2 regions of the Bacteroides eggerthii genome follow, and region 2 is predicted to be linked to the other one. Evidence: riboswitches for the same ligand, from Rfam matches in the RefSeq annotation. Region 2 holds a riboswitch; the other holds the start of a gene.

Region 1 (15,799 bases), 160 kb from region 2:
GCGGGATTCCATTTTCACACATTCCCTTTAAGCATACTATCTTCTGTCCATAAATAACCTTTATAAGACTATCGGCATTTCCTGCCACTTGCCATCGTATAATTCCATTACGGTCTTGTATCCGGCTTTCACCAATGCCCGCAATGCTTCCGGACGGCCACTATTGATCCGTTCCGGATAGTGAGAGTCGCTGTTGACCTGAACCCGGATACCCAAACTGTGCAGCAGCGGGAAATAACGTTCATTGGGATAGAAAGTTCCCAAATCATGATAGGACTTGGTATTGATTTCCACCTGATAGCTACGTGCGGCAATATCTTCAAAAAACTCTTTTACAAGCGTATCATACCAAACTTCATCGAGCAGGCCGGGACGATAGCAGGCCGCATTATAGTGCATCTTGTCCGCATGCCCCACTATATCGAAACCGCCCAACTCCAGCATACGCCTCAGCCGTCCATAATACAGACGCACCACCCTCTCCAGGTCACCTCCGAATTGCTCATCCACAATCCGCTTGAAGGCAGCGGCGGAAACATCCACATCCACAACCTCCGATTCATCATTATACAGCATGTGTACGGAACCGATGCGGTAGTCCAACGGAAGTTTCCGGAAACAGTCAACGGACGGATTACTCTCTTCATTCAGATAATCTATTTCCAAACCAAGATAAAGTTCTATCTTCCGAGCATATTTCTTTTTCATCCGATGAAATTCCGCCAGATAGTCATCCATGCGATCCCATTCCATTGCCCACGCCGTAGAAAAAGGCAACGGGGCATGAGATGAAAAGCCATACGAAGTAAATCCTTCACTTATGGCAAATCGCACGAAGTCCTCCATACCGGCGCGTCCGTCGCAATACAGGCTGTGACTATGATAATTTGTCAGATTTCCATTTCTGCCCATTCTCTTATACTTCAATTATTGTTTCCGAACTTCATAAAACAGTCGATAAAAGTCAAAATGTATTCTCAGTTCGATTCTATTTCGCTTAACTCCAGCCAGCGCATTGTCTTTTCATCAATCAGTTCTGCCAATTCCGGCAGGCGTTTCGACTTCTCTGTCAATTCATCGACGGACAGCGTCCCGCTGCACAATGCCTCCTCAATGGATTGCTTTTCCGCTTCCAATGCCGCAATTTCCTGCTCAAGCATTTCAAACTCACGCTTCTCCTTGAAAGACATACGGCGCTTCTCGTTCAGACGGACTTTCGCAGTCTTTTCCTCCCGGTCTTTTGCCACTTCTTTCTCCTTCTCTTTTTCCCGGACTGCCTTCACATCTTTCCAATCGCGATATTGGGTATAGTTACCGGGAAAATCACGAATATCTCCCTGACCGTTGAACACCAGCAAATGATCCACTACCTTATCCATAAAATAGCGGTCGTGACTCACCACGATGACACAACCTTTGAAATTCTGCAAATATTCCTCCAGCACATTCAGTGTAACAATGTCAAGGTCATTGGTCGGCTCATCCAGCACCAGAAAATTAGGGTTGCGCATCAATACAGTACACAGATAGAGACGGCGGCGCTCGCCACCGCTCAACTTATAAACATAGCTGTGCTGCGTTTCGGGCGTGAAAAGAAAATGTTGCAGAAACTGCGATGCCGTCAGGCGCTTGCCATTACCCAGCTCTATCACCTCGGCAATGTCCTGCACTACATCTATAACCTTCATCTGCTCGTCAAATTGCAAGCCATCCTGCGAATAGTAGCCGAAGCGGACGGTTTCGCCAATGTCCAGCGTTCCACTGTCCGCCTTCTCATCTCCCATCAATATCTTGATAAAAGTAGACTTTCCTGTACCATTATTGCCCACAATACCCATTTTTTCATAACGGGCGAAGATGTAAGAGAAATCATCCAATATCTTCAAATCACCGAAGGACTTGCAAAGATGATCTGCCTCAAATATCTTACTGCCGATGTAAGACGCTTTTACATCCAGCTTCACATTGTCGTTGTTGAAACGCTGCTTGGCCACCTTCTCCAACTCATAAAAAGCATCTTCCCGGTAACGCGCTTTGTGCCCTCTGGCCTGTGGCATACGGCGCATCCACTCAAGTTCAGTGCGATACAGATTATTGGCGCGTTCTATCTCTACCGTCTTTGCTTCGATGCGTTCTTCGCGCTTTTCCAGATAATAGCTGTAATTACCTTTGTACTGGTATATCCGGCGGTTGTCTATTTCGACAATCTCCGAGCAAACGCGGTCAAGGAAATACCGGTCGTGCGTCACCATCAGCAGAGTGAGGTTGGTACGGCGCAAATAGTCTTCCAACCATTCGGTCATATCAAGGTCAAGATGGTTGGTAGGCTCATCCAGTATCAACAAATCAGGCTCGGTGATAAGCGTATTGGCAAGCGCTACGCGCTTCAATTGTCCGCCGGAAAGCGACTTTACCTGCTGGTTGAAATCACGGATTTTCAATTGGGAAAGGATTTGCTTGGCCTTCTGTTCGTACTCCCAGGCCTTCTCCTGATCCATACGCACCAAAATTTCGTCCAAACCGGGGTGTCCCTCCGTCTCCATGCAGCGTTCGTACTCCTTAATCAGTTCTACGGTGCTGTTGCCATGATGAAAACAAGCTTCGAGAACGGTCAGTTCCTCCGGATACTGAGGATCCTGTTCCAGATATCCGACTCTTACATCGCGTCTGAAAGAAATTGTGCCACTATCATAACCTTCCTTTCCGGAAAGAATGTTCAGCAATGTGGACTTGCCGCTGCCATTTTTAGCAATGAGGCCCACACGCTGCCCTTCGGATAAGCCCAAAAAGATATTCTCGAATAGTACCAGATCACCGAATGACTTGGTCAAGTTTTCCACTTGAAGAATTGAATTTACTGCTGCCAAAGCTTATTAAATTAAGAATTGAGAGAATTAAAATTTGAAAGCCGTTATGCGGAACGGCAGTGATCATCAGAAAAAGCTGCTATGAAAGCAAGTTTTTATAAATCTCCGCAAGATAACAGGCTTCTCCGGCTTTCACCTTACTCCATACTAATTTCATCGGGTCTATCATAGCACCGTCTGCTACGTTCACAAGAACAGGAGCTTCACGATTACCGTCAATCAACGTACGCCATTCAAAGCCCTCCACTTCATTGGCAAGAATGGCACAAAGCGTAATGCCCAAAGCGAGCCAGGCTTCCTTTTTCTTGGCACCGATATTGCCGCTATCCATAACCTGTTGCATATTGGCAATGTCTTCTTCCTGTCCCTGAAAGTCTTTCTTCAGGTATTCTTTCACTGTGTTACTCACCCACTCATACGCCTCATTTATCTGATAAATTTCAGACAGGCGTACCGGGATGATCTCCGCCGGATATTTCTGATTGGCCCTGCGTACTTCCAGTGAGGCTATTATGTTTTCGGCTTCCGTCACCGGCTCTCCCTTACGCACCGTAAACGAACATTCAAACGCAACGTCGCCCATTCCCGTAACCCAAAGATGAGATGTATAGTACACCCCTTCTTCCTCGAACATTTCCTTGCTGTACGCACACGACACAGGCCCTATCTTTACAGATGTAGCCGAGGTGTTCTCCTTCAGTTCCTGTTCAACAGCTTCCTTGCCATACGTCGCACTGCCCTTATAGGCCGATATACGGAAATTACCTGTCCACTCGTTAGGATTATAAAACAGGAAAGAACCTTCCCCGTCTTCAAATTCGTTCCAGTCTGCCGGATAGACCATAGAGAACCATGCTCCCGGAGAAATAAATTTCTTACCTTGTTTCATATTTCATTGACTAAATAACTTCTTCCTTGCAAAAGTAACACTACCACTCCTGATATGCAAACAATCGAAACAAAAAACAGCCGATTCTCACGAACCGACTGTTCCAATCATCATCTATGAATGAAGACTTTTAGGTCTCCAATATTTTAATCATATCTTAAAATCCACATTCTGAGTGCAAAGATAGGAAATTTACATCATAAAATAAAATGCGATAAAAAATTAGTTTTGAGCAGTATTTCACAACTTGTCCATTTCAACTATTTTCCTATTGGCTGTATCTGCCTTCTTACTTCCTTGGATATTTCCAAAAACATATAATTCAATTTACCGGAGTGAATACCTTTTTCATTTTCCTTATATTTCCTGTTTGCATACTCTTTAGACTTATCAAAAGTGATACGGGACATCTGATTCTGTGTTTTTCCGATCATAGTAGAGTCCAATTGTTCATCAGGAAAAAAATCATCCAAATCAACATCACCAATCATAGTCGTTTCAAGGAACTTCATGTCTTTGTGATTTGCATCAGTATAATACCCCACAAACATATGACCGGGTGTCCGCACCAATATCGGCTCCATATTAATGGCACGAAGCAAAGAAGCAAACAAGACGCTGCCATCCACACAATTTATTTGCGACGATTCCAAAGCATCATCAAACGTACGGACCCGTTGAGAGAAAACAACATTACTGGACAAACTTGTGTTGGATACGGAACTATAACGGAATTTGCGTTTCTGCAAAACATTCCATAAAGCGTAAACCTGATTATCAACAGCCTCAGGACCTCCCTGATAACCAAGGAAACGATTCACAATGCGAGTGTTCAAAGCCTCACGCAACAGTTGGTCTATCATAGGATTTTCCTCATTTACATAAGCGGCAAAGAAGATTCCGGTATCATGAAATTTTGTACCTCCTGTCACATACCCCAATAGGCACTCATTAATGCTACGTACAGAAAAAGTACGTACCCGTTGCCCCAACTCTTTTCCGTTCATTTCCAACGTAACGGCAACGCTAATCGGCTCCGCCTGATTATTATTTCTCAATGCTTCATAATTCCAAATAATATCAGGGTAAATAATATATTCAGTACGCGGCTTCGCCAATACGAACTCCGAAACAGAACGGGAGAAAAAAGGAGTTTCCGCCACCTCTACCCTCACCCGGCTATATGCTTTTGCGGAACGCACCCTCACTGCAATGCATGATTTCGGGTTTCCGACAAACATCGAGTCCACCGGTATAATGACCTGAGCATCCGTTGTCGCAACACATAAAATACTGGAAGGGAAAATATTTCCACCTAATTCATCCGTTATCTCAAAACCTGAACTGAAAGGAGCAACGTTCAGCCAAATCGAACCGATGATTACAGCCACCGATACAGCACCAACCAGCGGCATGCACCATTTAGACCGCCTCCTTCTCATTATATTCAATAATTCTTTCATATAGCCACCAACCTTAAAACAATACAAAGATAATACTTAATTGGGGGAAACCGGGATTTTGTAATCGCAATGTAACACTTGTTTCACTCTATCGTAACAAAAACGCCGCAATTTTGTCGATGAAAAGAAATAAAGTTTAACTTTGTAATAAAGAGACGCTGTATGCCTCCCATTACATTAATTAAAAAGTACAATGAACGAATACCGGATTTTAGTTGTAGACGACGAAGAAGATTTATGCGAAATCTTAAAGTTCAATCTTGAAAACGAAGGTTACGTAGTAGACACCGCCAATTCCGCAGAAGAAGCCTTGAAATTGGATATCAGTGCCTACAATTTGCTATTGTTGGATGTGATGATGGGAGAAATCTCCGGATTCAAAATGGCAAGTATGCTGAAAAAAGACAAAAAGACAGCCAAAGTTCCTATCATATTCATTACCGCTAAAGACACAGAAAATGATACGGTAACCGGATTTAATCTAGGCGCAGATGATTATATCTCCAAACCGTTTTCTCTGCGCGAAGTAGCGGCACGCGTCAAAGCCGTACTGCGCCGTACCCAGCAAGGAGAAAGAGAACGTGCGCCAGAACAAATCGTCTATGAATCACTGGTGCTTGACATCATCAAAAAGAAAGTAAGTATAGACGGTGAAGAAGCGCCACTTACCAAAAAGGAATTCGAGATATTGCTCCTACTACTTCAAAACAAAGGGCGCGTATTCTCACGTGAGGACATTTTAGGACGTATCTGGAGTGACGAAGTATATGTACTGGACCGCACCATAGACGTAAACATCACTCGTCTGCGCAAAAAAATAGGAATTTACGGCAAATGCATTGTAACTCGTTTAGGATATGGATATTGTTTCGAAGCCCAATAATGACAGACACGTCCTGTCATTCAGCCGGAAGTTGTTCCTTTCGGTGATTTCATTGTTTCTTGTTTTTGCTGTCTGCTTCATCGCCTATCAGTATCAGCGGGAAAAAGAGTACAAAGTAGAGCTGCTTGACACACAACTTCAGGACTACAATGAACGTCTGCAACAGGAACTGCGAAGCACTCCCGACAGCTTATGGACCTCCGTCTTGAACCAATATATAGTCAAAGGGTCGAACAAGGATCTCCGCGTCACTATCGTAAATCTACATGGAGACGTGCTTTATGACAGCTACAACGAAACGTCCCAAGAAGTATTCAACAACCATATCAATCGCCAGGAAATTCAAAAGGCACTAAAAAACGGAAAAGGATATGATTTAAGACGTACTTCCGAAACAACCGGCATACCCTATTTCTATTCGGCCACTCTCTATCCCCATTATATCATCCGTTCAGCATTGCCCTACAACGTAAATCTGATAAACAGCCTGGCTGCCGACCAGCATTATCTTTGGTTTACGACTATCGTTACTCTATTGCTGATATTTGTATTCTACAAATTTACATCCAAACTGGGTATGGCAATCAGCCACTTACGCGAGTTTGCCAAACGTGCCGATAGAAACGAACCAGTGGAAACCGATATACAATCTGCTTTCCCACACAATGAACTCGGCGAAATCTCCCAACATATCATACAAATATATAAACGCCTGCGTGAAACCAAAGAAGCACTATATATCGAGCGTGAAAAACTGATCACCCATTTGCAGACCTCTCGCGAAGGATTGGGAGTATTTACTAAAGACAAGAAGGAAATTCTCGTCAACAACCTTTTTACTCAATACAGCAACTTAATTTCAGACTCTAATCTACAAACCACTGAAGAGATATTCTCTGTCTGTGAGTTTCAGAAAATTACCGACTTCATCAGCAAGGCGCAAAGACGCCCTTCGGATAAAGAAGAAAAACGACTGTCCATCAACATTAATAAAAACGGGCGTATATTCATCGTAGAGTGCATCATCTTCCAAGACCTGAGTTTTGAAATCTCCATTAATGACATCACACAGGAGGAAGAACAGGTACGCTTGAAACGCCAACTGACACAGAACATAGCCCATGAACTGAAAACCCCCGTAAGCAGCATACAAGGCTATTTGGAAACCATTGTCAACAACGAAAACATTCCCCATGAGAAGATACAGACTTTTCTCGAACGATGCTATGCTCAAAGCAACCGCCTCAGCCGCTTATTACGGGACATTTCCGTACTGACACGCATGGACGAAGCAGCCAATATGATTGATATGGAAAAAGTGGACATCAGTATGCTCGTCTCCAGCATAGTCAATGAAGTTTCATTGGAACTGGAAGAGAAGCGTATAACTGTAGTCAACAGTCTGCAACCCAAAATACAGCTGAAAGGTAACTATTCACTGCTCTATTCTATCTTCCGTAACCTAATGGACAATGCCATAGCCTATGCCGGAACAAATATCCATATTAATATCAACTGTTTCCGCGAAGACGAGAATTTCTATTATTTTAGTTTTGCCGATACAGGAATAGGCGTTTCACCGGAACACCTGAACCGTTTGTTCGAACGCTTTTACCGCGTAGATAAAGGACGCTCACGTAAGCTGGGCGGTACAGGTTTGGGGCTTGCTATCGTGAAAAACGCTGTCATTATTCATGGTGGAACAATTTCCGCCAAAAATAATCAAGGTGGCGGACTGGAATTTGTATTTACGCTGGCAAAGGAGAAATAATTTTCCTATTCATTCCCGTTTGTTACTTTTTTCATTATCTTTGCAATGCATTGGTTTGCTTCCTTTTTTCAAAGGAGGCAATTAAAAGGGAATCAGGTGTAAGTCCTGGACAGTCCCGCTGCTGTAAGTTTCACACAATGTTGCAGACAATAAAACTCTCTACCCATGCCACTGGAAATATATTCCGGGAAGGCAGTCTGTAACAGAAACAAGTCAGAAGACCTGCCATGCACCATTTTATCATTGCTTTCGAGGAAAAAGCGTTGAGTCTAATGAACCGGATAAATCATCCAATCATTTCATTCATCCAAACTCTTTCAAAGAAAGTAAAAAGGAATAAACTCTGCCAAGTTTATTTAAATGATGTCCGGTCGAAGTGATTCGCCCGGACATTTTCTTACAAAAAGTCACAAATCTATTGTCAGTCACCTATAAAATCACTACATTCGGCACAAAAAGACGTTATAAACAGATTTAACCGTTAACTTATTGTCTAACTCAATAAAAAAATAAACTATGGAATTACCATTTGCCGAATCATGGAAAATAAAAATGGTGGAGCCTATCCGCAAAAGTACCCGTCAAGAACGTGAACAATGGTTGAAAGAAGCCCATTACAATGTTTTTCAACTGAAATCAGAACAAGTCTACATTGACCTCATCACCGACTCTGGAACAGGAGCCATGAGCGACCGGCAATGGGCAGGCATTATGCTTGGAGATGAAAGTTATGCAGGCGCTTCTTCTTTCTTTAACCTGAAAGAAGTTATCACCCGCCTGACCGGTTTTGAATACATAATCCCTACTCATCAAGGACGTGCAGCTGAGAATGTATTATTCTCTTATCTGATACATGAAGGAGATATTGTGCCGGGAAATTCCCATTTTGATACTACCAAAGGACATATCGAAAGCCGAAAGGCAATCGCATTGGACTGTACAATAGACGAAGCCAAACAAACACAATTGGAGATCCCGTTTAAAGGAAATGTAGACCCGGCCAAACTGGAAAAAGTGTTGCAGGAACATAATGACCGCATACCGTTTATCATCGTCACTATCACCAATAACACAGCCGGAGGTCAACCCGTATCCATGCAGAACTTACGTGATGTCCGGAGCATTGCCGACAAATACAACAAGCCTGTTCTATTCGACTCTGCCCGTTTTGCCGAAAATGCCTATTTCATTAAGACACGCGAAGAAGGCTACAAGGATAAAAGCATCAAGGAAATCACTAAAGAAATGTTTGCACTCGCAGACGGTATGACAATGAGTGCCAAGAAAGACGGCATCGTAAATATGGGCGGATTTATAGCAACCCGCCGACAGGATTGGTACGAAGGAGCAAAAGGATTTTGTGTGCAGTTTGAAGGCTACCTTACCTATGGCGGTATGAATGGTCGCGACATGAATGCACTTGCTATCGGTCTGGATGAAAACACCGAATTCGATAATCTTGAAACCCGTATTCGTCAGGTAGAATATCTGGCAAGAAAATTAGACGAATATAAAATACCTTATCAACGCCCTGCCGGAGGCCATGCCATTTTTGTAGACGCCCCAAAGGTACTGACGCATGTTCCCAAAGAAGAGTTCCCGGCACAGACATTGACCATTGAGTTGTATCTGGAAGCCGGCATACGCGGATGCGAGATAGGTTACCTACTTGCCGATCGCGATCCGGTTACCCGAAAAAACCGTTTCAACGGACTGGATTTACTCCGCCTTGCCATTCCACGCCGCGTGTATACGGATAACCATATGAATGTAATAGCCGCTGCACTCAAAAATGTATATGACAAACGCGAAACAATCACAAGAGGCGTACGCATTGCCTGGGAAGCTCCATTAATGCGCCATTTTACAGTACAGTTGGAAAGATTATAATCACAGACTTAACGTCAAAACAAAATCCGGAAACAAGTAGTAGTGAATCCGAAAGTTCCGTTTCTCCGCCGTACGGTATTCGACGGCGGAGAATACTCCTTGTTCTTCAACCGTAAAAGGCAATATGTGCAGATGTTTCCGGAAATCAACATCGGAAGTATTCATACATTTAAACATTGTTTCCTTTGCAGACCAGTGGAGCAGCAACGACCAGGTTTCCGTACCTTTATACCAAGATACACTTTCATCTTCCCGCACGAACTTATGAGCAACTTTCCGTACGCGTTCGCCATAACATTCGACATCAATACCCACTTCTTTTTCCGGCCCGCCCAACAGAACAGCTACATAGCCTTTAGTATGCGAAATACTGATAGAAGCAGAGCCGTCTGCCAAATAAGGTTTTCCACTGGACCGATAACCAATCTCCTTTTCTTCACCAAGCATTTCATACAATAATACACGAACTGCCAACCGTTCCAATTTACGAGAATTAGCCGTAAATCCGCAAATATCAGCCTCATATTTTTCCTTATGGGGAAGCAAAGCAAGCAGCTCTTCCACTGTTTCATCTGCTTTCCAAATACCCCACCTGCAAGAACTCCCGATATATTGTTTAAAAACAGGCATTATTTTTCTGTTTCAGAACCTTCACCAGCTGGTTCATTGACTGTGAACTTCACCTTTAGGATACGGCGATTATCCATTTCGAGAACCTCAAATTCATAGCAATCGTAAGCCACCTTTTCGTGGAGTACCGGAAATTCTCCCTTCAGTTCAAGCAAAAGCCCGGCCAAAGTATCTGCATCACCTGCTACTTCATCAAAAGTTTCTTCATCAATTTTGGTTATCTTATAGAAATCCGTCAACTGTGTTTTAGCTTCAAATACCCATGTATGATCATTGAGCACAGCATACGTACGCTCTTCATCATCATACTCATCACGTATTTCACCTACAATTTCTTCAATGATATCCTCCATCGTGACAATACCCGACGTTCCTCCAAACTCATCTACCACAATAGCAATATGAATTTTATTTGCCTGAAAGTCACGAAGTAAATCATCAATCATCTTGGTTTCCGGAACAAAATAGGCAGGACGAATCAATGACTGCCAACGGAAATTATCCCCTTTGTTCAGATGAGGGAGCAAATCCTTGATATAGAGCACTCCCTTTATATTATCACGCGTCTCCGCATAAACAGGGATACGTGAGTAGGCATTCTCCACGATACACTTCAATACGTCCTTAAAAGGAGTGCGAATCTCCAGGTCCACCACATCCAAACGTGATGTCATCACCTCCTTAGCCGTCTCTCCGCCAAAACGAATGATCCCCTCCAGTATATTATTTTCTTCCGAAAGTTCAGCCTTATCTGTCAATTCCAGTGCATGCGAGAGTTCGTCTACCGAAATATTATGATTTTTGCGTACAAAGTGCTTATTGAGAAACGAAGTGGAACGTACCAATAACGATGACAACGGATAAAAAACAGAACGGCATGCCATAATACCGGGAGCTGCGAAACGACAAAAAGCCAACGTCTTCTGTGCAGAATAAATCTTCGGCATAATCTCGCCAAAAAGCAACAATAAGAAAGTCAGGACAACTGTCAGGATCAAAAACTCCGCAATAGCCGAATGAAACAGGAACACATTCATAAAGAAGAAATTGCAGAGCATAATAATCGTTACGTTCACAAAATTGTTCGTAATCAATATCGTAGCCAACAAGCGTTCCGTATCATCCAACAAATTCCTGATTTTCTCATCAGAAGGGTGTTTCCCTTCTTCAATGGCACTCAAATCGGAGGGAGATAATGAGAAAAATGCTATCTCGGAAGCTGAAGCGAAACCGGAAGCAAGTAAAAGCACACCTGCCAAGACAATGGCTATAATAGCCGAAATAGAAGGAGCATGTACGGTTATACCGTTAAAAATATCTGCCAACTGGCATAAATAAGCGTCTGGGTCCAAAGATTTTGGTTTTAGTTAAACAATTAGAACGGTAAATCGTCCGTCGGATTATTTTGTGCAGGAGCAACCTGCGATTGTGTTGACTGTACTGGAATACCCGCTTGCCCCGGCATACCTGCCTGAACCGCAGTTCCGGAGGCAGCATTTCTCGGAGAAAGCATTTCCATGTTATCTACAAAAATTTCTGTAATATAACGTTTTGCACCGGTCTGATCATCGTACGAACGAGTCCGTATTTTACCTTCCACATAAAGCTTATCCCCTTTATGCACATATTGGTCAACGATTTCAGCCAGCCGGTTACGAAAGACTAAATTATGCCATTCAGTGCGATCCGGAATTTGCGTCCCATTCTGTAAAGTATACCCCTTTTCAGAGGTAGCGAAAGACACTTGCGCTACACAATTACCGCCATCGTAGTAGGTCACTTTTGGGGGTTGCCCCACATTTCCTAACAATATCACCTTATTTACCGACATACGCTTTCGTTTTTTTAATTTGCTGCCAAAATTAACGAGAATAACAACATCATGCAAGAATACAACAAACTTTTATATATATTTCTCCAAGAATGCATGCACTAAACGCGATACCGGGTATTGTTCCAAATCTTCTACCCTGATGCACTGATAGTCCGAAAACGAACGGGAGTTTTCCGGAAGAACCACTTCATAAAAGTTGGCATAAATCACCCTATGCGATAAAACATGCTTCACATTCCGGAGCACAGAACGCACTTCCGGACACTCTCCTTCTGCCAGCAACAAACGAAAAGAAGCCGATGACAAAAATTCTTCCTCCGACAAAGCCTTATCCGCTTCAATCAGCGGCAACTCAAACAGATTTTTCCAAATATCATCAGCCGTCCGCTTATGTATAAAGGTACACGCGCCCATGCGTACATATATATAATTAAAATAACGGTTGGATGTTTTTGTCTTATGCCGCTTCACCGGAAGCTGCATCACCAAGCCTTTCGATAAAGCTGTGCAGCTATCGGCCAAAGGGCAAAACATACAATTAGGAGCCTGCGGTGTACACTGAACAGCTCCAAAATCCATAATAGCTTGGTTATAAATCGCAGGTCGGGATTTATCAAGCATCTCATCGGCCAAAACTGCAAAAAGCCTCTTTCCTTCCGTTGAATCAATGGGAGTATCAACGCCCCAATAGCGGGAAAGTACGCGATAAACATTTCCGTCCACCACCGCATACGGCATATTATAGGCAATGGAACAAATGGCAGCAGCCGTATAATCGCCCACACCTTTCAAAGCACGCACTTCCTGATAACTTGCCGGAAACTTACCGTTCATACTCTTGGCTGCCGCATGCAAATTACGGGCACGAGAATAATATCCCAACCCTTGCCAGTACTTCAGAACCTCATCTTCTGAAGCCGCAGCCAAAGTTTCCACATCAGGAAAACGACGAATAAAGCGAAGGAAATACTCATATCCCTGCACAACTCTCGTCTGCTGCAAAATAATCTCGGAAATCCATATCCGATAAGGATCAGCAGTATCTCTCCAAGGCAAATCACGTTTGTTATCCGCATACCAATCCAGCAAAGTTTCAGTCAATATATTCATCTCAAAGTCCATATTTACAAAAGAGTGCACCTTATTTTTCGGAAGAACAAAAATACAGATTTTCAATCTAACAAAACTTAATGCTTGGACTTTTTTAGAAAATTGTCCGAAATATATTTTTTAGAGCCGCCAAAAAGCTATATATTTGCAGTCCAAAAAATTAGAAAACAATAGTAATAATATTTTTTTTTAGGAAAAATGACTAAAGCTGATATTGTAAACGAAATTACAAAGAACACCGGAATTGACAAAGTCACAGTACTGACAACCGTTGAAGCGTTCATGGACGCAGTGAAGGCATCTTTATCAAAAGATGAAAATGTTTATCTCCGCGGGTTTGGTAGTTTTGTAGTGAAGAAAAGAGCTCAGAAAACAGCTCGCAACATCTCAAAGAACACTACTATCATTATTCCGGAACACAACATTCCGGCTTTTAAACCTGCTAAGACATTCACCATTGCTGTGAAAAAATAATAAACAATAGTATTAACCCGTAAAATTTTGAAGCTATGCCAAGCGGAAAGAAGAAAAAAAGACATAAAATGTCTACGCACAAGCGTAAAAAAAGACTAAGAAAGAACAGACATAAAAGCAAAAAGTAATTTTTAGTCTGAAGGACAAAATAAAGAACAAACTTGTGAAGGTAATTGTCTCGCGGGTTTGTTCTTTGTTTAAGTATTAAGCCGATCACCAATATACAAAAGATTGATGCATCGGTCAATCCAAACAGAAAATTTCTGTATAATAAATGTAAAAGCAAATAATTGTGACAAGCGAACTCGTTGTAGACGTACAGCCCAAAGAGGTCTCCATCGCTCTGCTCGAAGACAAAAGCCTGGTAGAACTCCAAAGCGAAGGAAGAAATATTTCCTTCTCTGTGGGCAATATGTATTTGGGACGCGTCAAGAAATTGATGCCAGGCCTGAATGCCTGCTTCGTGGACGTGGGTTACGAGAAAGATGCTTTTCTTCATTATTTGGACTTAGGTCCTCAATTTAACTCATTAGAGAAATACGTAAAGCAAACTTTAAGCGATAAAAAAAAGCTTAATCCAATCACTAAAGCAACCATACTTCCCGATCTTGAAAAAGACGGAACAGTTTCCAACACACTCAAGGTAGGACAAGAAGTAGTGGTGCAAATCGTAAAGGAACCTATCTCAACTAAAGGACCGCGCCTGACCTCCGAACTCTCTTTTGCCGGAAGATATCTTGTGCTAATTCCTTTCAATGATAAAGTTTCCGTATCACAAAAAATTAAATCAAGCGAAGAACGCGCCCGCCTCAAACAACTACTAATGAGCATCAAGCCCAAGAACTTTGGGGTTATCGTGCGTACTGTTGCCGAAGGAAAACGCGTAGCAGAGCTTGACGGAGAGCTTAAAGTATTACTGAAACACTGGGAAGAAGCTATTACGAAAGTACAAAAAGCGACCAAGTTTCCGACACTGATTTACGAAGAAACCAGCCGCGCCGTAGGCTTATTACGCGACTTGTTTAATCCTTCTTTCGAAAACATCTACGTGAACAACGAAGCTGTATTCAACGAAATAAGGGATTACGTAACACTCATTGCCCCTGAACGGGCAGGAATTGTAAAGCTGTACAAAGGACAACTTCCCATTTACGACAATTTCGGTATCACCAAACAGATTAAGTCGTCATTTGGCAAAACTGTTTCGTACAAAAGTGGGGCCTACCTGATTATTGAGCACACTGAGGCGCTTCACGTAGTAGATGTGAACAGCGGTAATCGCACCAAGAATGCCAACGGACAGGAAGCTAACGCACTGGAAGTGAATCTGGGAGCAGCCGATGAGCTTGCACGCCAATTACGGTTAAGAGATATGGGTGGTATCATCGTGGTGGATTTCATCGATATGAATGAAGCCGAAAACAGGCAAAAGCTTTACGAACGTATGTGTGCCAACATGCAGAAAGACAGAGCGCGCCATAATATCCTGCCACTTAGCAAATTCGGATTGATGCAGATAACGCGTCAGCGAGTGCGTCCGGCAATGGATGTAAACACAACGGAGACCTGTCCTACTTGCTTCGGCAAAGGCACTATCAAATCGTCCATTCTCTTTACAGACACATTAGAGAGTAAAATTGACTACCTTGTCAACAAATTGAAGATAAAGAAATTCTCGTTACACATCCACCCGTATATCGCTGCCTATATCAATCAGGGAGTTCTCTCACTGAAACGGAAGTGGCAAATGAAATACGGATTCGGTATCAAGATTATTCCAAGCCAGAAATTAGCGTTTCTGGAATATATCTTCTACGATCCGCAAGGAGAAGAGATTGATATGAAAGAAGAAATCGAAATCAAATAAAAAAAGACGGCGAAGTAAAAGCAAATACTTCGCCGTCTTTTTTTATTGGTTTCGCTGAAAAATCACCGGAAATTAAGTTCTAGGACATAGGAAGAAGCTTTTTCATTAAATCCCAGAAAGT
Region 2 (15,799 bases):
CATACAAATGGGCATTATATTTCACGCCCCCCTTCTCGGCATCTTCAATCAACATCTTTGCATATTCCAAAGCCTTCGACGCATACTTCTTCGATGCATCATATTCTATCGTCTGCAAATAGGCTTTAGCTAAGAAACCAATAGCCGCTTTTCGGGTCGGAGTAGTGGTTGTGGCATCATTGCCAACCGGTAACCATTGAGCAGCAAACTCCAAATCCGGAAGAATAATATCCTCATAAATTTTCATCGGTTCTGTCCGTTCCGGATGATAGTTCTTCTCCGTAGTAGGTTCTGTCAAAACCGTTACTCCTCCAAACTGCTCCACAGCGTTGAAATAGTATACGGCACGCAGGAAGTGAGCCTCGGCGACCTTTGCATTACGGGCTTCTTCGGTCTTGAACGGTACTTTTGACGCTTTTGATATGGCTATGTTGCAGGCTCCGATACCGTCATAGATGCCGCTCCAAAAATTGTCCGTATAAGTGGTGTTTGGGGATGCACCGGCATAAAACCAAAACCACTGGGTATATGAAGTTGATTTATTACGCTGGTAAGTCCATAAATCCGTAGTGGCCTCTGTCATCGCCATCCAGTTGTTGCTCTCTACTCCACTGGCGCCACTGGCGCCGTAAAAGTAACGTTCGATCGCGAAATAACAGTTGTTTACTATTTTTTCATAGGTCTCTTCTGTCTCTGCCAAAGAGTCCATTGTAAACTCTCCCGGATTCACTTCATCCAATGAACAAGCCGTAAAGTTTGTTGCAGCCGCCATCAATGCAGACGCAAAAAATATATGTTTCAATTTAGTTTTCATTGTTGTCTTTTTATTTAGAATGTAATATTTACGCCAAAAACAAACTGCTTATACAACGGGAACGAATCAGAACCGTTTGTTTCAGGGTCTGTACCTCTCAATTCCTTGTCTTTTACATATAAGAATGGATTATACGCAGTAGCATAGAAACGACATTTCTCCATCAAGACCTTACGTGAAACAACTTGAGGCAAAGTATATCCTAAAGTAATATTTTTAATCTTAATAAACGAACCGTCACGATAAGTCAACGCCGACATCACTTTCTGCTCCTTGCCACTACCCGGTACCGGATAATAAGCATTCTGATTCTCTTCGGTCCAATAATCCACACCGGCAGGCTGATTAATAGAAGGGTCGGAACTTGCTCTGTACCATCCTATCAAATTACTTTTTATGGTTTGCCCGTAGCGTGCCATTGCAAAGACAGAAAAGTCAAAGTTTTTATAAGTAAATGTATTATTCAAGCCTAAAATGACATCGGGATTAGTATGTCCCAAAATTTGACGGTCATCTTCGCCATATTTATGCACACCGCCGTCACCGTCTTTGTCAAGTGTCTCAATTTTCACCCATCCCGGCTTCACACCATAAGCATCCAATGTTTCTTGAGGAACATTACTTCCCCAGATTCCAGCATACTTATAATCATACAAGGCATGAATAGGCTGCCCTTCAAACAAATTTTCTTTGATCAAATCGCCTGTCGGCAGAGAATTGATTTTCTCCTTACTCCACGTAAACGACAGCGTCGTATCCCAAGAAAAGTCCTTAGTCTTTATATTATGAGAATTAATGGTTGCCTCAACTCCCATATTACTTGTTTCAGCCAGATTCTCCCATACATCTAGAGGGCGCCCCCAACCGGTATTACCGGTCGTTACGGGTAAAGTGCGCTTAAACAACAATCCTTTTGTCTTTGTAGTGAACCATTCAATCGAACCGTCAATACGGTTGTTCAAAAAGCCTAAGTCAATGCCGACATTCCAGTTGTGCGACTTCTCCCAAGCCAGATCAGGATTGGAATAGGTACCTGTGTACTGGGCAAACGGAGCATTATTACCTCCGATACTGATGCCTGAACCGGAATAAATAATAGCATTGGTAAGAGTTCCGTATGCACCGACTCCTCCCGAATTACCGGTAACACCATACCCCACACGTAATTTCAGATTGCTCAACCAATCATGAGTCGATTCCATAAAAGTTTCATCAGAAATACGCCAAGCCAATGCCGCTGCCGGAAAACTATCCCATTTATTGGCCAGCCAAGACACTCCATCCCAACGATTAGAGAATGTCAACAGATACTTTCCCTTATATGAATAATTAAAACGGACGGCATAAGACATTTTTTGAGTCTGTGCAAAATCTGATTCTACATGTGGAGAAGTCGCTGACGTCAAACGCCAGAATGACCACGCATCCAAATCCTGACCGCTACCCGCAGCCATATTGCTTTCCTCCTGATTATGACTCCAAGAGGTCACAAAGGTTCCTCCGATAGAATGATTCTCGGCGATTGTCTTGTTATAAGACAATATATTTTCCCATGTATATCCACGTGTATATGAGTTCAAAATAGAAGCATGCGGAGAACTTGCATAAGTCGGAAGATTAGCGTTGCATTGTGCACCTAAAAATGTTCCTGCACGAGAATTATTCAAAGTGGCACTTATTACTGATTTAAAGCTTAAGCCTTTCAAAGGAGTCAGCTCAAGGTTTCCATTTACATTGATATAAGTCCCCTTAGTATTATTCACATACTGGTCGGGAATAAAATCACCCAACGGGGAATATTCATTAGGAGCATACTCATGATTGATATTACCATTCTCGTCGTATGCATCTCCTAAAGGAAATACAGAAAGCGCTTTAGTAAACGTGTTTTTTACCCCTTGATTTCTATCTGTATACGTCAAGTTTGAGGTAAAACCAACCTTAGCCCATGAAAATATCTCTTGATCGATATTCAATCGCATCGCATACTTACCCCTGTTATCATTACTTAACAAGCCTTCTTCACGAGTATAAGCAGCTGATGCAAAGATTTTTGTCTTCTCCGATCCCCCTGTTACAGACAGGCTATACTTCTGGGTCGTAGCGGTATTTCCTGCTGCCTCATCTACCCAATCAATCCATTTTCCCTGATTATAGGCTTCCAATTTAACAGGATCAGTAAGAATAGCAGACATATCAGCCGGATATTGCCCATTGATATATTTATAAGATTCACGCTGATATCGTGTCCATTCGTCTCCTACCATTCCATGGTAAAAATCAGGAGTACCGCTAAATCCATAATAGGCATCAAAATTAACCGTAGCCTTTCCTGCAACTCCACGTTTAGTCGTAATAATAACTACACCATTCGCTCCGGCAGAACCGTAGATTGCCGTTGAAGAAGCATCTTTCAGGACATCTACGGTTTCAATGTCAGAAGGATTGATCTGATTATAATTCCCCGGAATACCGTCAATAATAAACAGCGGAGTGTTATCACCATAAATGGAACGGGAACCGCGCAGCAGAATCTTCACATCATCATCCTCACCTACCTGCCCGCTGGTTTTCATAATATCCATACCCGCAATCTTACCGGATAGAGCTTCCATCACATTATTAGTAGGCGCAATAACGACGTCTTTACTTTTCATAGAAGACACCGCACCTGTCACATCACGCTTTTTCACTGTACCGTATCCCACAACTATCACTTCATCCAACGCTTGTGTATCAGCCTCCATTTTAACATTCAACTGATTACTTTTGCCCACAGCAATATCCTGTGTTTTGTATCCTATATAAGATATAACGAGAATATTCTTACCAGAAGGAATTTCCAGAGAATAATTACCGTCAATATCGGTAATTGTACCTACTGTTGTACCCTTAACCAATACAGATACTCCAATTAACGGTTCTCCCGTTTCATCTAGGATTTTGCCTGTAACAGTACGCCCCTGCAGAATAGAGTGGACTGATTCACCGGCAACCGTATTGTTTGTACTCGCGTAGGAACATACAGCGGGCATACATAATACTGCCGATAGTCCTAAAATAATAGGAGTACGCCTTTTGAAGCCCTCCCAATTTTGTTTCGAAGTTTTTTTCATTTCTTTGTCTTTTCTCATAATGGTTAACAAGATTTTGTTACATTTGTCTAAAAGACGTAAATAAAATATTGTTGTACTCAAATAAAAATATTAAAATACTACGAAACAAAAATATAAGATTGCTATTCGTACTCTTTTTTTAATAAATTATTCTAAAAAAAATCGGCATATACCCAATTGTCACATTGAAATATATGCCGATTTGCAGAAGACTGCCTAAGAGGATTTTAGGACTTTTGGGCAGAGCGTACCGGATGTTTGTATTTTCCTTGCACAGCCGCCTGTCTCTTTCTGCGGTCAAATTCTTTCTTCAGCTTATTAGCATTGCTCTTCTCCGTCTGATATATTTTCATAATCTGTTTAGGGGAGAGTATTTTCCTGAACTCATTATAATATTTCTCGCGCACATCCAATATCTTACGGCTTTGTGCAAAACGTCCTTTAATCTGCTGTTCTACCTCGGCATCCGTCAGCAACGGCTTAGATTCCGGCTTTACCCCCGGCTTCTCCACCTTTTGCCTTGCAGGAGTTTGTTTACGATTCATCATTCTGCACTCCCGAAGTTCCTTCAAATAGTTCTGATAAACCGGAACGAATTTGGCAGTGGCAGCATCATCCAGCATCAGCGTTTTGACCATTTGATGAGTCTGGCGTTCCATGAATTGCTCCGGTGTCCGGTTCATTTTTTTACCCTTATTCACTTGATTTTGGGCAGAAACACTGAGTTGGCAGCCCATCACGAGGCATGTCAGAAATGCATAAATAAATTTTGTTTTCATAAACTTTTCTTTTTAAGACAATACTATTAATTTAAAAACATATCGTTTTCGGAGAAGCTGACGAGCTCTTCCAGCTCCTCGTCCGACATTTCACGAATCCATTTATCGGCAGATATTGCCGCCGTATAATTTTCAGTATCCGGCCTCTGCAAGCCAGTCCTTCCGGGATCATTTTGCCGGAAATGAAACGGCATGAACAGAAAGCCTATTAACACCGCAGCCACGACAATACTTGTGGAAGCAGCTATCCATAAGCGACGATTTGCCGGTTTGTCAGCATAAGTGCGTTTTTGCACCTCACGTTGCATCTCATCAAAAAAACCTTCGGGCACACGATAAGGCGTCTTTTTTCCTATATCATCAAAGTCAAAGTCTTTTTTCATAGTCTTAATTATTTAGTATGTACTCTTTAATCTTCTCTTTCGCATAATGATAGTTGACCTTAAGCGCATCAACCTTACCGTCCAGAATATGAGCTATTTCTTCATAATCAAGTTCATCATAATAGCGAAGATTGAATACTAGCCTTTGCTTTTCCGGCAGCCTCAGTATCGCTTCCTGAAATTTGACGGCCAATTCATTCTCATAATCCACATAATCGGACGCCCTTAGCTGGGAAATCAGACTTTCCTGCATGTCTTCAGTGGAAACTGTTTCCCGCTTTTTACGGCTGTTCAGCAGACGGAGACTTTCATTCGTCGCAATCCGGTAAATCCATGTGCTCAATGAACTTTCGTTGCGAAACTGATCCCAATGTCTGTATATCTGAATAAAAACCTCCTGCAACACATCTTCCGCATCTTCATGCAGAACCACCAAACGCCGTATATAATAATATATCGGTTCTTGAAAATATTCCACCAACAGCCGAAAGCCCTGCTCGCGATTGGATTTATATATTTGTCGAATCTTGTTTTCGTTAATCATCAGTTCACCGGGTTTTACAGGTTAGAAAGATAAAAAGCGGGGAAGTTAAATGAGGAGGGGCATATTTGGCGTTTATTAACAAAAAGTTGGGGCTGCATCTTTGCCAAGACACAGCCCCAACTTCTCTGTTTATAAGCTTACAGCAATTACCAGAATCTGTTTCGTGCAGGATTATACTCAAATCCCACCGTTTTCAGCGTCCGGACAATTTCGTCTCTTTCTACATTCATATCTTCACAAAGTGCATCCAGTGAAGGATAAAAATCACGTAACTTCATATTGATGAAGCTATACAGCATCATCGGATCTTCGGGTAATTTCATAGCCACAATCTTTGTTTAAATTAAAACTAATACCAGGGGCAAAAATACAATAAAAAATAATATGAAATGGCATAATCCTTTTAAATCTGACAGTTATCTATGCAAACGATTGAGTAAACATTTATTCCGGTAAAGAGTTTTCGGGGAAAAAATCAGTTAAAATGTTGCGGATTTCTTTGGCTGACGATCACATAGATGATTACCGGCGCTCCAATAATCGGTGTAACCGCATTCAAAGGAATAATACCGGCCTCACCGGGCAGGACACAGATAAGATTGCAAAGCAGAGCCACCGCCCCTCCACTCAAAATAGTAACGGGTAGCAAAGAATTATGATTGGCAGTCCGCAATATCATGCGGGCTATATGAGGCACAGCAAGGCCAATAAATGCGACCGGTCCGCAAAAAGCGGTAGTTATGGCAGTCAGCAAACCGGTGATGACCAACAGCCAATTGCGCACACGACCGATATTGACTCCTAAGTTCTCCGCATAGCGTTCACCCAGCAACAATGCATTCAAGGGTTTTATCAGTAATAAAGAACCAAACAATCCTGCAACAGTTACCGATGCAAAAGCAGGCATCTGCTGCAAAGAGACGCCTCCAAAGTTACCCAATCCCCATATCATATAAGACTGCACCCCCTCTGCCGTAGCAAAGAAGTTCAGCAAAGCGATTGCAGACGAAGCGATGTAACCTATCATGATACCTGTTATCAGCAGCATGACATTGCTCTTCAATAACGTAGAAAAGAAAAGAATAAGTCCCATTATCAGCATAGCTCCAACAAAAGCTCCCGCCAATACGGAAAAGAAACCAGACAAGCTGAAAGTACCGGCCGATATGCTACCACCAAACAGCAGCATCACAAACGCCACTCCCAAGCTGGCTCCGGAATTAATGCCCAAAATAGACGGACCTGCCAACGGATTCTTGAAAGCTGTTTGCAGCATCAATCCACAAACAGCCAGCGCACTCCCGCAGAGCAATGCCGTCATGGCCTGAGGCAGACGAGCTTCCCACACGATAAAACGCCAACTTGCCTTCCCGCCTTCACCTCCAAGAAGTATATGAAAGACATCGGATACGGGAATCGGAACCGATCCCACCAACAGATTAGCAACAAACAGCAATGCAATTACTATTCCTAATCCGATACCATATTTTCCTCCTCTACTCATTCAATTTGCAAAAATAACGCAAACCTCCCAAATCTCCTATTTCGGGGTGAAGAATCTGTATCAAATCCGCCAGCAGATAGTCCGGGCGGAAAGGAGTTTCTTCATAAAAAGGAACTTTCGCAGTGTTACATCCGTAAATATTCCGCGTTTTGAATGCCTTAAAACCCGTATAACCAATATAATCGGTTTTCAAATCAGAATAGCTCATATCGCGGTCGCGATTGTACTTGATAATCCAAACATCAGCATCACCGGCCTTATCAAAGACCGTTTCAAAAGCTAAGGGAATGGAACCGCTATGTTTGTCTTCCGCAAAAACATACCGTCCACAAGCGTCATTAAAAAGACGTCCCATCGTGCTACGTCCACCCGGTACATACCATGCAGAACCACTTTTCAGCTCGCTGACAACCGACAGAGAGACCGACGAAAGCATAGCACGATGTTGGAGCCGCTTATAACAGCTATCTACTTCAGCAAAAAGACTATCAGCTTTTGGAGCTGCACCGAACAGCAATCCATAAAAACGCATCCATTCAGCACGTCCCAAAGCGGAAGTTTCCATATAATCAGCACATTCAATAATGGGAATATTCAGCTTCTCAATGCGCCCGTAACCACCACTATTTTCAAACGGAGAAAGCAGAATGGCATCAGGATGCAGGTCGATAATCTTTTCCATATCAGGATTCATGCCGTCACCGCAATCGACAATAGTTCCCCGTTCAACGCCTTCCTGCACGACTGGCAGTTTGATATATTTCAAGTCGCAGATACCACCGATACTGTTGAAAGCTCCCAAATTGTTCACCAGTCCGCAATGTACCGACGAATAGACTACTGCTTTGGAAAGCGGGGTACGCACCACCGTACCTTGCGGCAAATGTGCGGGTAAGGGTTCAGCAGCAGGCACTAAGATATAGGTGTGTAGCGTTCTTAAAGTATCCCAGGGGTTGCGCAAAGTAGCGACGGTATATTCGGGATAGGCCACTAAAGTAAGGTTCTCGGCATAGCGCAGAGGGATGGTGTCTCCGGTTACTAAAGCAGAAGTAGCCTTGCTCCTTCCGCCACAAGCGGAAAGAAACAAGACTACCATCCCTATAAAAACAGATAATGCTATCTTTTTCATCTTTAATTAAAGAATACGGCAGAATTAGGATTCTGACCACCACAATCGAACTTTTCTACAAAAGTTCCATCTTTCTTGAAGCGGTAGATGTTGCCATTACCCGCTGAGAAGAAAGTAGTGCCAATATAAATATCACCGTTATTATCATTCACCTGCAACATGGAAAGACATGTTGTGGCCAGTTCTTCCGGTGCATTCTTTAAGAATGAGATTTCGTTCAGTTTCTTTGTTTTGATATTATAAGTACTGAAAGTGTTAGTAGCAGTCGGAGGATTTCCCCAAATAGTCAAAGAGTTCACAAAATAAACTATATCATCATCAGCCGACATAAAGGTTGCATTACCGATTGTTGTTACCTTGTTTCCATCAGCCGGATCAATCATCTGCAAAACATAACCTGCTGTTGAGGAGTAGTCCCATGCTATTAAGAATAACTTGTCATCTTCCTCCATCAACACATTAGGGTTCGACGCTACGGTCAACGTTTCTTTCAAAGTAAAGTTTTTCAAGTCTATTACAAATACGTCAGTCAGATAAATATATTTCCCGTCCACTTGCTTATAAGAATTGGCAACATAAAGCATATTATTACTTATCGCTACGCCTTCCAGATTATAGCCCTGTTCGATGGTTAATTTCTTTTCTACCTTCAATGTATTGGCATTGATCTTTGCAACCACACCTCCATGAAAAGAAGCATAGATATAGCCATCCTCAGCATCAATAAAACGAATACCTGCCGACAGCTCTTTATCATCCACAAATGACGTGCGGGCCTGCTCCACACCGGCCGCATTCAGTTTCACCAAATAGTTGGAACCATATACTGCTACATACATACATTCATTGTATTCAATCATCGTCTGCCCCATGTCTCCCAACTTAGCCTTATTCTGTTTCTGGAATATATCACTGACAAAATCAGCACCACCGTTAGGAGCATAAAAAGCAATGTTTGCATTGTTAGCACCATATGAACCTGCATTCATAAAAAAAGCACGCACTTGCGGCAAAGCAACCGTCGAACCTGAATCATCCAACAAATCATCGTCATCATCACTACAAGATGCGAATGAAACACTCAACGCAAGCATGCAAAGCATGCCGACTAATAAACTTCTTACTTTCATAATTCTTACTTATTTAATTGGTTAAAATTCAATTGTCCCCGTCAGTCGCCACGAACGTCCCGGCATAGGATAATATTTTATCACGTCATACTGTGTATCTGTCAGATTGACAATTTCTGCCTGTAAGCGAAGTTTGCAACGCTTCAAAGAAAAATCTTTGGACAAATTGACCGTATGTTCCATATAACCATCAATCCTATTCTCCGGTATATTCTGTGACATACTATATCGCTCACTCACCCCTACTATGGAGTATCCTACATTTACCCACAACATTTCCAGGATAGCAGATACGTTCCCGCTGTGCTCCGGCGTGTAAGGTAATTGGTCTTTATAACTCTTGGAAGTGGGATCAGTCAAGTCAATAGCTTTCTGAAAAGTATATCCACCGGATATGACAAGTGTGATATTTTTGCTCAATGAAGTCGCTGCTGCCAAAGTAGCATCTATTCCTGTGGCACGAACTTTTCCATAGTTAGCCATCTTCCAGGCATAGGTGGTGGGAAATGCAACAATTTTATCGGTTACATCATTATAATAACCATCGATAGTAACCGAAAAATAATTGAGGAAAGACACAAAAGGCTTGCTCCATGTTATCCCAATATTATATTCATTGGCCTTTTCGGGACGCAGGCTCCTATTACCCAATCGATAATAATACAAATCATTGAATGTAGGCGTACGGAAAGTACTTTTATACATCAATCGCAAAAAGAACAACTGTTCCTGCCATGGCTGTAAACTGACTGTAAAAGAGGGTACCAAACGCTGAAAATCAGCAGGTGCATCACCTACCTTCACCCGTTCTGTAATATTTGTATAAATCAACGAGCCGGTAGCGGTTACCATACCTTGCCGGTAACGTGCATTGAAGGCTGTCAGTGAAGTATATCTTGTAGGGAAAGGGCAGTCAGGCAAATTACTGCGCAACTTATTAATGGCTCCGTCTTGTGCCAAAGATAAAGATAAAGCATTCCATGGACGGTATAATGCGGTTGCCGACAGATAATACTCGTCTTGCCGATGAACGGCACGATACAGACCATCTGCATATTCATTACCCTCATCTTCATACTTATTCCACCCATGATTATACTTAGCTTGTACCTGCATAGACCATCGCGGCGAGAATTGCTTTTTATAGCGTACTTGTACAAACGAGTTTTCATCCCAAAGTGTCTCATCCGAAATCGGATTATAAAGTGTAACCGCTCCGGGTAATCCTCGTTTTGAATAGAAGTAATAGGCTTTCAATTCCAGATTACTGCTATCCTTGAAAGTATGGAATAAAGTAGGTTCAGCCTGATAGCTGTAAATGGCTGAATTATTGCGTTTCTCTTCCGTCACATATTTTCCATTGACTAATGTGAACGGGTAATTCCCATCAGCCCGCATATAATTGGTATCCAATGAAAGCCGGGTACGGTTACCCAGTTTTTGCCACCAACGAAATGAGGGACTGACATAACCGAAAGAGCCACCTCTCATCTGTACCCTGAATACCGAGCTACGTCCATCGTCAAAATGAGGTTTCTCCGTTTCAATGCTTAACACACCTGCCGATGCATACATACGCGCCGATTGCAATAAATCTTCCGGCTGACCGATATTCAAAGAGAGTACAGAGACATTGTCCAATGGAAAACGACCAATGTCTATTTGCCCCGCCTGACAGTTACTCACAACAACTCCGTCATAGCTGACAGCCGTATGCGCCGCTCCCATATTGCGGATAGAAACTGTTTTCAAACCACCTATCCCTCCGTAGTCCTTTACATTAGCACCAGCAAAACGACGGACAGCATCAGCCATATTCTGTATACCCAGTTGGCTAATGTCCTGTTGCGACAAAGTCTGAATAGGAACTGCTGAAGTTATTTTATTGGGCAGTTTACGGGCTGTCACAGTAACTTTATCTATTTGGTGTACCTTCCCCGTAATTGTATCCGACACCGCCTCCTGCGCTGAAAGAGAAAGCGTAGCAAAATAGAAAAGACAGGCACAACATCCCCCCAGCACTTTGGTTAGCAATGTCATAATGATTACTAAAGATTATCTTAAAACATTTTACACACTGCCCGCTTTCCTCGAACGGACAATTTTTCGACTTTGTTTTGCAGGTCTTCTGACTTATTCCTGATGTATCGCCTTCCCATTCCTAATAGAACAGTGGCATAAGAATGATACACCCTCAACGAAATTCACAGCAGCGGGACTGTCCGGGACTTTCACCCGATTCCCTTTTCATCTGTTCCCCGAACAAGGAGACAGAACAAAACGCCGCAAAGATAAGAATATATGTGATATGTCTACCAATCTTATAACAGTTTTTTCAAAAAAACACCGATATCTCTCCCAAAGAATTCCGGCTACAAAAACCATTGCAAGAAGTTTCGTCAAAATAAAATAAATCCAGTCGTTTTTAACTGCCATTTTATTAACTTTGTTAGCGTAATTAAAAGTAAACCGCCATGAAATATAAATTATTAGTTCTTGACGTAGACGGAACGCTTCTCAACAATGAGAAAGAAATAAGCAAACGCACGCTTGCATCATTGCTTAAAGTACAACAAATGGGAATACGTATCGCATTGGCTTCCGGCAGACCTACATACGGTCTCATGCCATTAGCAAAAATACTGGAACTGGGTAATTATGGAGGTTTTATTGTTTCTTACAACGGTTGTCAGATAATCAACGCACAAAACGGAGAAATCTTGTTTGAGCGACGAATTAACCCGGAAATGCTGCCTTATTTAGAGAAGAAAGCACATAAAAACGGTTTCGCCATATTCACTTACCACGATGATACTCTATTGACAGATAGTCCCAACAATGAACATATCCGCACCGAAGCCAAACTGAATAACCTGAAAATCATTAATGAAGAAGATTTCTCCATAGCCATAGACTTTGCACCATGCAAATGTATGTTGGTTAGTGACGACGAAGAAGCATTAACCGGATTGGAAGAGCATTGGAAAAGGCGTTTAAACGGAACTTTGGATGTTTTTCGTTCAGAACCATACTTTTTAGAGGTCGTGCCATGCGGAATTGATAAAGCAAACACCTTAGGTGCTTTATTGTCACATCTGAACATCACTCGTGAGGAAGTTATTGCTATTGGAGACGGAGTATGCGATGTCAACATGCTTCAAATAGCTGGTTTAGGCATAGCCATGGGACATTCGCAAGACTCTGTAAAAGTCTGTGCCGACTACGTGACGGCTTCCAACGAAGAAGACGGTGTTGCCCAGGCTGTTGAAAAAATGATTTTGGCAGAAGTTCATGCCTCAGAAATACCTCTCGATCTGCTAAACGCACAAGCACGCCATGCCCTGATGGGCAACTTGGGCATCCAATACACCTACGCTTCGGAAAATCGCATAGAAGCAACCATGCCCGTAGACCATCGCACCCGTCAGCCTTTCGGTATTCTGCATGGTGGCGCAACCCTTGCACTTACCGAAACCGTTGCCGGACTCGGCTCCATGATTACTTGCCAGCCCGATGAAATAATTGTGGGCATGCAAGTCAGTGGAAATCATATTTCCTCCGCACATGAAGGAGATACCGTACGAGCAGTAGCCACCATCGTACATAAAGGGCGTTCATCGCATGTGTGGAATGTAGACGTATTTACTTCTACTAATAAACTTGTCTCTTCTGTCAGAGTAGTAAATAGCGTATTAAAAAAAAGATAAGTTGACAAAGCACATAATACGGTAGTTTGTTAAAAATCGGCTTTGCCTGAGAAGTTGCCCAAGATTATTCACAAATGGGCGATAGAAAGTTTGTCACAAGAATGTAAATCATAACACATTCTTTCATTAATTTTGAAAGATATGCACATATCATGAGACTCACTTTCCACTCCAGTAGATGCCAGCAAATAGCTTTCGTCATCCCTATTAATATGCTCCTTGAGCAAGCATATCCCCATAAATGCAAAAAGCGTGCAACTCATTGAGCTGCACGCTTTTGCTTATTGTTTGTTATCTGTTTCCTTATCGGAATCATTTGACTTCCTCAAAATCAACGTGATATATCTATCAGCGACTTGTATACACGTGTTGCAAATATAACGCAAATCTGAAAATAAGCATTCATAAGCAACAACAGCTCTTGACTGCAAAAGTACGGATTTATTTAATAAAAATCATGATATAAACGCATAATAATCAAAAGTCTGTGGCAATTTTAACAGATTCTTCGGTTTTATCCTTACCTTTGTGTATGATATTGGGGTGTTATGCCCAAACAACAATAAGGAAACTATGCAGATACATAACAATACATTGATAGCGGAATGCTCGGCTTACGATTTCAAGGAAATGTTGGAGCGTAAGAAAGTGAAGTCGTGGCTTAAATCCGTATCGGCTTTTGCCAACACGGACGGTGGCAGCTTGTTCTATGGAGTGAACGATGACGGAGTGATTGTAGGTTTGGAGAATCCACAAGCCGATGCTGATTTTATCAGTGAAATGATAAAGGCAAGACTTGACCCTGTGCCGGAAGTTCAACTTATTCCGATAGAACACGAAGGGCATACCCTGCTTGAAGTTAAAGTAAAGGCAGGAACGCTTACACCTTATTATTACTATCAGGATGGAACACGTACCGCATACATGCGAATTGGCAATGAAAGCGTGGAATGTAATTCGCAACAACTTCTTTCATTGGTATTGAAAGGTACGCACATGACTTGGGATTCACTGCCTACCCAAGTGGATGCCAGCAAACATTCTTTCATCATCCTTGCCAATACTTTCCGTGAGCAAACCCATCAGGAATGGAATGACAAGTATCTGGAATCATTCGGGCTGGTAACTCCTGACGGCAAACTGACCAATGCAGGATTGCTGTTTGTGGATAATTGCACGGTATTTCAATCGCGTATTTTCTGCACCCGTTGGACTGGACTCTATAAGGATGATGCCATCAGTTCCGTAGAACATCGGGCTAACCTTGTGCTGCTCTTAAAATATGGTATGGATTTCATCAAAAACTATACCATGAGCGGCTGGGTGAAGATGCCAAACTATCGCCTTAACCTCCTCGACTATTCCGACCGTGCCATCTTCGAAGGATTGGTAAACCATCTTATCCATAGAGATTATACCGTGATGGGCGGTGAAGTACATATCGATATTTACGATGACCGTGTAGAACTGGTATCACCGGGCGCAATGCTTGACGGAACACAGATTCAAGACCGTGACATATACAAAGTGCCGTCCATGCGCCGCAACCCCGTCATTGCGGATGTGTTCACACAGTTGGATTATATGGAAAAACGTGGTTCCGGCTTGCGCAAAATGCGAGAATTGACGGAAAAACTACCCAACTTCCTGCAAGGAAAAGAACCGCAATATCAAACGGAAGCGACTTCTTTCTATACCACGTTCTATAATCTGAACTGGAACGAAAACGGAAGAATTCCTGTGGAAGAAGTAGCCAACAGGGTAAATAGTACCCTCGAAAAGTACCCTGTAAACAAAGAAAGTTCGGTGAAAAAGTACCCTGTAAACGAAAATAGTACCCCCAAAAAGTACCCTGTAAAAAGGAATACTAACAAACCTGTTGGTAGAACGGCTCAGCGTATAATAGATATGGTTATATCTAACCCGATGATAACTCGTGAAAAAATGGCAAATGAATTGGGGATCTCTTTGGATGGTGTCAAGAAACAGATAAAGAATCTTCGAGATAGAGGCATTCTCATCCATGAAGGTTCTGATAAAGCTGGCTATTGGCGCATTGTAATTAATCCTCAAACTGAGCAATAAACCTATGGGAACATCTTTCATACCATTCAGTGCTATAATTGCCGTTTTGATTATCGCCTTTTTGTTTGCCTCCTTACCGCAGGTAAACCATAAAACGCGATACAGAGTGCTTTACGCAATAGCCATCATCATGCTATTTGCTGTTATTCCTATCAGTGAGTATATGGCTGAGAATACCAAAAATTCAAACAGCAATTATCTGCTTGTTCTGATATTCAATATTGCAGTAGGTTATTTCTGTATGTACATTGCCGCATTGCTGAAATTCAATGTCCTTAAACGAAAAAATCAAGCATTGGAAAATGCTTTGACCGAAAGGCAACAAGAAAATGTAGCAATTCTATTGGAGCATCAGAATGAAAAGCAACAAGCACTTCAGCAAAGAGAACTTGAATGGTTGGCAGGGAAAATAAAGATATTTACCGAAGAAGAACAGAAAGCAATTCTTGCCTGTGCATGTGCATTTGCAGAACATGACTTGATAATCGCTCCATCAATATCTATTCAGCAAAAAGATACATGTAGTCAGCAAGACCTTATGTATTTTGTTTGTTCTGCTTTTTTCAACATGGGTAAGAAGCGTAATGATATTGTAAGTTTCTTATCTC

The links. A riboswitch is a leader RNA that binds a small molecule or an ion and turns the genes downstream of it on or off. The one in region 2 is predicted to bind cobalamin.
Region 1: it holds a riboswitch for cobalamin, as region 2 does, so the genes downstream of both, NQ546_RS14330 (tryptophanase) here and NQ546_RS13625 (TonB-dependent receptor plug domain-containing protein) in region 2, are expected to answer to the same signal.

The regions. Positions count from the first base shown of each region.
Region 1 covers NZ_CP102258.1:3,465,982-3,481,780, forward strand. The annotation lists gene NQ546_RS14300 (histidinol-phosphatase) at 61-912, opposite strand; gene NQ546_RS14305 (ABC-F family ATP-binding cassette domain-containing protein) at 978-2,867, opposite strand; gene NQ546_RS14310 (DUF3805 domain-containing protein) at 2,947-3,756, opposite strand; gene NQ546_RS14315 (hypothetical protein) at 4,017-5,219, opposite strand; gene NQ546_RS14320 (response regulator transcription factor) at 5,413-6,102, shown strand; gene NQ546_RS14325 (sensor histidine kinase) at 6,077-7,873, shown strand; cobalamin riboswitch at 7,907-8,117, shown strand; gene NQ546_RS14330 (tryptophanase) at 8,390-9,763, shown strand; gene NQ546_RS14335 (4'-phosphopantetheinyl transferase family protein) at 9,764-10,393, opposite strand; gene gldE (gliding motility-associated protein GldE) at 10,393-11,745, opposite strand; gene NQ546_RS14345 (single-stranded DNA-binding protein) at 11,769-12,224, opposite strand; gene mutY (A/G-specific adenine glycosylase) at 12,297-13,337, opposite strand; gene NQ546_RS14355 (HU family DNA-binding protein) at 13,536-13,811, shown strand; gene NQ546_RS14360 (Rne/Rng family ribonuclease) at 14,104-15,678, shown strand; gene NQ546_RS14365 (PI-PLC domain-containing protein) at 15,741-15,799, opposite strand, start outside.
Region 2 covers NZ_CP102258.1:3,301,154-3,316,952, forward strand. The annotation lists gene NQ546_RS13580 (RagB/SusD family nutrient uptake outer membrane protein) at 1-814, opposite strand, end outside; gene NQ546_RS13585 (SusC/RagA family TonB-linked outer membrane protein) at 829-3,948, opposite strand; gene NQ546_RS13590 (hypothetical protein) at 4,158-4,709, opposite strand; gene NQ546_RS13595 (hypothetical protein) at 4,736-5,092, opposite strand; gene NQ546_RS13600 (RNA polymerase sigma factor) at 5,097-5,636, opposite strand; gene NQ546_RS13605 (DUF4250 domain-containing protein) at 5,783-5,959, opposite strand; gene NQ546_RS13610 (iron ABC transporter permease) at 6,112-7,140, opposite strand; gene NQ546_RS13615 (ABC transporter substrate-binding protein) at 7,133-8,269, opposite strand; gene NQ546_RS13620 (YncE family protein) at 8,272-9,399, opposite strand; gene NQ546_RS13625 (TonB-dependent receptor plug domain-containing protein) at 9,421-11,439, opposite strand; cobalamin riboswitch at 11,501-11,695, opposite strand; gene NQ546_RS13630 (Cof-type HAD-IIB family hydrolase) at 11,874-13,106, shown strand; gene NQ546_RS13635 (ATP-binding protein) at 13,680-15,191, shown strand; gene NQ546_RS13640 (hypothetical protein) at 15,196-15,799, shown strand, end outside.